2 linked regions of the Geomonas sp. RF6 genome follow. Each later gene encodes a partner of the first gene's protein in a complex. Links are inferred from orthologs where the notes say so. Each region holds a gene or a part of one and is shown on either strand. Other genes may lie near its edges. The genes, in order: smc and LPW11_RS18420.

Region 1 (4,387 bases):
GCGTCCGGTTGTTCCGACTCCGACTGCTGCGCCTTCCCGCCAAGCCGCCCCCAAAGCCCCTTCAGAAAGCCTTTATTCTCCTCGGCCATCAGTAAATCTCCTTTTTAAGCCGTTCAACGGTACAGCGGAAGCTTCGCAGCGCCATGAGCGGCAGGGTCGAGCGCGACAGGGTCATCACCAGGGTGTAATCCTCACCGACGGCACCCACGAGGACATGCTGGGCATCCGTGGTGATTATACCCTCCCCGACATCCCCCATGGGAAGCTTCTTTCCCATACCCTTCATGCTGCTCAGGATGATCCCCCAGTGAGCCGCGGTAACCTTCATCTCGTACGGGTCGAGGAGGGTATGCTGTTCGACCGCCTCACCCTCCCAGTCCGCCAGTATGGCGCCGCTGGCGCCGGGAACACCTTCAACAAGCTCGGTCAGCAGCAACTTGAAAGGCACGCTACCCTCCTGAAAATCAACATCGCAGTACAAAGCCTCACCGCCACGAGCCCACCTCTACGCGGATGCGCCCGCATTGAGGCGCACGGAGACGAGCTTCGAGACCCCTGGCTCTTCCATGGTGACGCCGTACAAGGTATCGGCCACTGCCATCGTCGCCCTGTTGTGGGTGATGATGATGAACTGGCTGGTGGCGCTCATCTCCCGCACCATGTCGTTGAACCTCCCTATGTTGGCGTCGTCCAGCGGCGCATCGACCTCGTCGAGGAGGCAGAAGGGGGAAGGCTTGATCAGGAAGATGGAGAAAATCAGCGCGACGGCGGTAAGCGCCTTCTCCCCGCCGGATAGGAGGGAGACGTTTTGCAGCTTCTTGCCCGGGGGCTGCACGATGATCTCCAGCCCGGTGGCGAGGAGGTCCTCCTCGTCGGTAAGGCGAAGCTCCGCCTGTCCGCCACAGAAAAGACGGGGGAAGATCTGCTGGAACTTGTCGTTCACCTGCTGGAAGGTCTCCAGAAAGCGCTTCCTGGTGGTGCGGTTTATCTTCTGGATCGCCTTCTGCAGCGCGTTCATCGACTCTTCCAGGTCGTCCCTCTGCGTGGTGAGGAAGGCGAAGCGCTCCTCCATCTCGCGGAATTCGTCGATGGCCATGAGGTTCACCTCGCCTACCTCTTCGATGAGGCGCTGCAGGTCGACCTGGCGGGCGCTCGACGCAGCCTCGTCCCACTCCCGGTCCGCGTACGTCGCCAGCACCTCGGAGAGGTCCATCCGGTAGCGGTCCCTCAGGGCGTCCTCCAGGTGCGAGAGCTTGAGGTTGACCTCGGACAGGCGCAGGCTCTTTCCGTTGAAGATCTCGCGCGCGGCGGAGGCGTCGCCGCGCAGGACCTTCAGACGCTGGTCCTCTTCCTGCACGAGGGCGTTCTGTGTCTCGAACCCCTCGCGGGCTGCCACCAGGGCGAGATCCGCCTCCCGCTGCTTCCGGGCGAGGGTCCGCAGTGCCGCTTCCGCCTCCTCGATCCCTTGCAGCAGCTTCTCCTTCTCGGAGCCGGAACCTTCGATGTCTCTTGCGTGGGAGGAGATCTTCGCCGTGAGCTCGCTGCAGAGGACCTCCGCCCGGCGGAGTCCCCGCTCGGTGGCGCCTTCCTGCTCCTTCAGGGAAGCAACCCTCACCTTCAGGGCGGTCACGAGCTCGCGCGCCTGCTCCATCTCCTCCTTCGCCTCGCGCAGACGACCGGCGAGCTCCTCGACGCGAACCTCGAGCTGCACCTTCCGCTCCTCGGCACCGGCTTTCTTCGCCTCGCTCTCCTTGAGCTCCTGGAGGAGGAGGTCGCGCTCCTCGGTCAGCTGCTCGTGCTCCATCTCGCGCACGGCTTCGCTCTCCTCGATCCTGCGGCAATCGGCGGCGGCGGTCTGGAGGTCCTTCCCCGCGTTGAGGATCTGGATGTCGAGGCGGTGCACCTCCTGGCGCAGTTCCACACGCTCGGCTTCCGCCTCGGCGATCTGCTCCTTGCGCTCCTCTTTCAGACGCGAGAGTTCCGCCACCTGGTCGGTGAGGCGCGAGACCTGCGCGGCGAGATCCTTGATCTCCCTTTTCTTGTGGATGATCCCCTGCTGCGCAGGCTCCTGCGACCCTCCGTTGACAATCCCTCCAGCGTGAACGGTGTCCCCGTCGAGAGTAACAAAGGTCAGACGCGGGAACTCACCTGCCAGGGCGAGGGCTGCGGGGAGATCGGAGGCGAGGTACGCCCCCTCCAGAAGGGGCTCGATGAACGGGGCGTGGTGGTCGGCGATGGAAACCTTCCCCCGCAGATCACCCGCTCCGGCCGGGGGTGCGGCGAATCGCTCGACGGAAGGGGGTGCGGTGATGAAGGTGCAGCGACCGCCGGAGCTACCTTTGAGGTGCTCGACGGCATCGAGGGCGGAGTCGCGGGAACCGCACAGGAGATACTGCAGCCGCTCGCCCAGGACCGATTCGAGCGGCACCTCGTAGGCGGGCTCAACTTCCAGGGCATCGGCAAGCATGGTGAATGGCGCATCCTTGAACGGCTCGGCAAGAAGGAGGTTTCGCACCCCCTGGCCGTAGCCGGCGAACTGCTCCTCGAGCTCGCGCAAAGACTTCAGCCGCGAGGAGGCGGCGGTCAGCTCCTCGCGTCGTCCCTGCAGCTCGCGCTCGCCACGCTCCTGTGCCTGCTTGAGCTCCGCTTCCCGCACGGTGACGGTGCGCAGCTCCTCCTCTACTACATCTTTCCTGTCGGAAAGGTTGCGCTGCGTCGAGTTCAGGGTATCGACGCGCTGCCTTGCCTCCTCCAGACGCTCGGCGAGAAGTATCCTCTCCCGCGCCCCGGCCTGGAGCTTCTCTTCAATGGCGGAGACCCTCCTGGTGACGCCGGCGTGCTGGTTCGCTGCCTGGGCACCCTCCGCGAGCGCAGCAAACATCTGGCGCCGCGCCTCGTCGAGCTCGCGCCCAATCTGCGACTCGCCGTGCGACATCTCCTCCAGAAGGCTCTGGCGGTCGGCAAGCGCCTCTTCTTCGCGAGCCACCTCCTCAACGAGAGAAACGGCACGTACTGAAAGGTTCTCCACCTCCGCCTGCGCCTCGGCCAGCCTCACCTCGAGCGCCTTCATCTCGTCGGCGAAGCGGTCCCCCTGGCGCTCAAGCTGGGAGAGCTCGCGCCGCTGGAACTCGAGACGATTCTCCGCGGAGGAATACTCCCCCTTCACCCGGAATATCTCCTCCTGCGCCGAGGAGAGGCGGCGCTCCATGTCGACCAGGGCGAGTCTGCGATCCTCCACCGTCAGTTCAGCTCCGGCCACGGCGAGGGTGAAGTCGTCACAGCGCTTTGCCAGCGTGCCGACTTCCGCCCCGAGCGCGGCACGCTCGCTTTCGAGCGCGGTAAATCCCTTCGCGGCAGAGAGAAGCTCTATCTCCTTCAGCTCCTGGCGCAGTTCCCTGAAACGCTCCGCCTTCTTCGCCTGGCGCTGCAGCCCGTTCATCTGCCTCTTGATCTCGGAGATGATGTCGCCGATGCGCAGGAGGTTCTGGCGCGTCACCTCGATCTTTTTAAGCGCCACCTGCTTGCGCGCCTTGAATTTCGTCACCCCCGCCGCCTCCTCGATGAGGAAGCGCCTCTCCTCCGGCTTGGCGTGGAGGATCATCCCGATCTTCCCCTGCTCGATGATGGAGTAGGCGCGCGCACCGATACCGGTGTCCATGAAGAGCTCGGCGACGTCCAGAAGCCGGCAGGGGGTCTTGTTGAGAAGGTATTCGCTCTCGCCGTCCCGGTACAGCCGCCTGGTGACCTGGATCTCGGAGAAGTTGAGGTATTTAGCGGGGACGCGGCCGTCCTCGGTGGAGAAGAAGAGGGAGACCTCCGCCATGCCGAGGGGCTTGCGGAACTCGGTCCCGTTGAAGATCACGTCCTCCATCGCCTTGCCGCGCAGGTTCTTGGCGGACTGCTCCCCCATCACCCAGCGGATGGCGTCGACGACATTCGACTTGCCGCAGCCGTTAGGGCCGACGACACCGGTGATAGCCTGGGGGAAGTCAAGGACGGCACGGTCCTGGAACGACTTGAATCCGATTATCTCGAGGCGTTTTATCTTCATTAGCCGCACATAGTAGCAGAGAGGGGCTTTTCGTGTAAAGAAAGATCGCTACGGCGGCAGCGGAAGAGGAAACGAGGAGGAAAGACGGAAGGGTGCGCAGGGGTGAATCAGGGAGGGAGTGCAGAGACGACAAAAGGCACGGTTTCCCGTGCCTTTTGTCTTACTTCTCTCTCGCGGTGCAGCTTACTCTGCCGGAGTCTCGGCCTCGACAGCTACTGCTGCCGGAGCAGCTTCGACGGCGGCCTTGGCCGGTGCCGGCTTGGCAGCCTTCTTCGGCTTCATCTCCGCTTCCACCAGTTCCAGAACGGATACCGGAGCATTGTCGCCGGGGCGGAT
Region 2 (3,055 bases), 1.4 Mb from region 1 along the record:
GTCCTTCACGCGCGCCGCGTCGTCCGATTCGTAGTGCGTCATGTCGGAGCTCGCGACGATGAGGACCTCTTCGCCGTATTCGCGAATCGCCTGGACGATCCCCTCACCGATGTCGCGGCAGCTCTCGAAATCGTAGCTGGAAAGGCAGAGTGCGGCGATGCTGACCTCGGGGTTTCGGTACATGAGGAAAGGGAGTTGCACCTCCAGGGAGTGCTCGAAGCGGTGGGCGAGCTCGTCTTCCTTCAGGAGGGGGACATGCTTCAGAATGAGCTTCGAGAGCCTGCTGTTGATCGGGACAGGACCGAGGGGGGTGTCCCACTGCCCGGTAGGGAAAAGGGCGGCGGCGGACCCCATGCCGGTGTGGTTGGGGCACAGGACGATGACGGAGGAAGGGATCTGCAGCTGGCCGTACACGGAGCCTGCGACCTTTCCTGAATAGATGAAGCCCGCGTGCGGGGCGACGATGCCGATCGCCTTCTCCGAGCCGTTTTTCGGCATGAGCTCCGCGAGTTCCTCGCGCAGCGCCTCGGCATCCGATTTGTAGAACCTTCCTGCTACCGCCGGCTGACGTACCATGTGCACCTCCTGGAGATCACTATGGGGGACACGGGCAGCTTTCCCGAGATGCCCTCTGCCTGAAGCACGGCGACGCTTCCGCCTATCACATTTCGTGCCTGAGGAAGCTGGAACCGATACCCGTAGAGATTCTAGCGCAGTAGCCCCTATGCATCAATAGCGTCAAGTGGTAATGCCGGCTGCTCGGCGTTTGGATCGTGCGGGGCGAGCTCCTGGATTTCCTTCAGGGATGGGAGCCCGCCGAGGTCCTTCAGGCTGAATAGCTCGAGAAACTCGCGGCTCGTCCCGTAAATGAGAGGCTTGCCGGGGACGTCCTTTTTCCCCATGATGCGCAGGAGCTTCTTCTCCAGGAGATTCTTCAGGACCCCCCCGGAGTCGACCCCGCGCAGGTATTCTATCTCGCCGCGGGTGATCGGCTGACGGTAGGCGATGATGGAAAGGGTCTCCAGTGCCGACTGGCTGAACTTCACCGTCTTTGTCTTCGTCAGGCGCCGCAGGAAATCGGCGTTTTCCGGGCGACTGCGCAGCTGGTAGCCCCCCCCGACCTGGCACAGGGTGATGCCGCGCTCCCCCTGCTCGTACTCCTCCATGAGCTCCTCGAGGGCCTCGCGTATCTCGGGGCGCTCGTACTCCTCGAGGATCGTGCAAAGCCGGTCGAGGGTGAGCGGCTGGTCATGCACAAAAATCAGGCTCTCTACGATCGATTTCAGGGATCTTGCCAAAGAGGCTCCTCCGTAACCGCCTCCTGCTCGCGGCAGGAGATCCAGATCGATCCCAGGCTCTCGGCCTGGACGACCTTTATCATCTTCATCTTGCAGAGCTCCAGGATGGAGAGGAAGGTCACCACCAGGAGCTCGCGGGTGGCGCCGTCGGGAAAGAGGGACTCGAAGCTCATGCCGTCACCGCCGTGCAGGATGGCAAGGACCTGGCTGATCCGCTCCGCGATGCTGATCCCGTCCGCCTCCACCTCGTGATAGGCGGGGACCGAAACCTTGGAGAGGACGCGGCGGAAAGCCTCGACGAGCTCGAAGATCTCCACCTCCGCCACCTCTTCCAGCGGCTCGATGTCGGCGAGCTCGGGAGAGGGAAATTTTCTCGCGAAGGTGTCGCGACCGAGCAGATGCCGCCCGGCAAGCTCCTGCCCCGCCTCCCGGTAGCGCTGGTATTCGAGGAGCCGGCGCACCAGCTCGGCCCTCGGGTCCTCCACCGCCCCCCCCTCCTCCTCTTCCTGCGTCAGCGGGAGGAGCATGCGCGACTTGATCTGGATCAGGGTCGCCGCCATGACGAGGAACTCCCCCGCGATGTCGAGGTTCAGCTCCTTCAGGATCTCCAGGTAATCGAGATATTGCCGCGTGATCTCCGCGATGGGGATGTTGTAGATGTCCACCTCGTTTTTCTTGATGAGGTGGAGGAGGAGATCAAGAGGCCCCTCGAACTCCCCCACCTTTATCTGGTAGGCGCTCTCAAGGGCGTCCGAAAAGAGGGTGGTTTGGGGGTTCTCCAGTGGCAAGAATCGAATCTCCGGTTCGGTGCAATCAGTACTCGCAGGAAGGGCGAACGGGAAAGCTCCCGTCCGCCCCGCGTGTGTCGAACGAAATAACTACAGTTTGAGCGCCTCGCGCACCTCTTCCATCGTCATCTTGGCAACCGCTTCGGCCTTGCGGGCGCCGTCGGCGAGCACATCCTGGACGAGCCCCTTCTGCGCCGCCAGCTCTTCGCGGCGGGCACGGAACGGCGCCAGGGTCTCCACGACCGCCTCGGCGAGGATCTTTTTGCAGTCGACGCAGCCGATCTGGGCGCCGCGGCAGGCAGTCACCACCTCCTCTCGCTTCTCTTCCGCCACATAGAGAGAGTGGAGGGTGAAGGCGACGCAGCGGTCCGGCTCACCCGGATCCTTGCGATAGACGCGCTCAGCATCTGTCACCATCCCCATCAGTTTTTTCCTCGTCTCTTCCGCCGTCTCGCCGAGGAAGATGGCATTGTTGTACGACTTGCTCATCTTGCGGCCGTCCAGCCCGAGGACCTTCGGCGTCTCCGTGAGAAGAGCGGCCGGCTCGGGGAAGACTTCACCGTAGAGATAATTGAAGCGGCGGGCGATCTCCCTGGTGATCTCCAGGTGCGGCAGCTGGTCCTGGCCGACCGGCACCTGCAGCGCCTTGTACACCAGGATGTCGCTGGCCATGAGGACCGGGTAGCCGAGGAACCCCATGGTGGAGAGGTCCTTGGTGGTGAGGTTTTCCTGCATCTCCTTGTACGTCGGGTTTCTTTCCAGCCAGGAGACGGGGGTGATCATGGAGAGGATCAGGTTGAGCTCCGCGTGCTGCGGCACCCTGCTCTGCTCGAAGATGACGCTCTTTTCAGGATCGATCCCGAAGGCCAGCCAGTCGAGCACCATCTCGTAGATGCTCTCGCGGATCCCCGCGGTGCTGGCGTACTCGGTGGTGAGGGAGTGCCAGTCAGCGACGAAGAAGAAACACTC

Evidence for each region.
Region 2: the proteins of smc (region 1) and LPW11_RS18420 are in contact, whole or in part, in a crystal structure (PDB 3ZGX), measured with the Bacillus subtilis proteins. The link is inferred for Geomonas sp. RF6 from one-to-one orthologs.

Annotation. Positions count from the first base shown.
Region 1 is NZ_CP087999.1:2,921,264-2,925,650, reverse strand. The notes cover bases 306-4,387. They hold smc (chromosome segregation protein SMC), read right to left. Parts: upstream 4,052-4,387; coding sequence 506-4,051; downstream 306-505. Other genes in these bases: rplQ (50S ribosomal protein L17), read right to left, coding at 4,235-4,387; LPW11_RS12685 (roadblock/LC7 domain-containing protein), read right to left, coding at 306-448. Outside these bases: signal recognition particle-docking protein FtsY, read right to left, coding at 1-89; more of LPW11_RS12685, read right to left, coding at 89-305. UniProt on the Bacillus subtilis protein: Required for chromosome condensation and partitioning.
Region 2 is NZ_CP087999.1:4,308,522-4,311,576, reverse strand. Bases 185-2,934 are described here. They hold LPW11_RS18420 (segregation and condensation protein A), read right to left. Parts: upstream 2,087-2,934; coding sequence 1,283-2,086; downstream 185-1,282. Other genes in these bases: trpS (tryptophan--tRNA ligase), read right to left, coding at 2,177-2,934; scpB (SMC-Scp complex subunit ScpB), read right to left, coding at 723-1,298; amrB (AmmeMemoRadiSam system protein B), read right to left, coding at 185-576. Also shown: more of amrB, read right to left, coding at 1-184; more of trpS, read right to left, coding at 2,935-3,055. UniProt on the Bacillus subtilis protein: Participates in chromosomal partition during cell division. May act via the formation of a condensin-like complex containing Smc and ScpB that pull DNA away from mid-cell into both cell halves.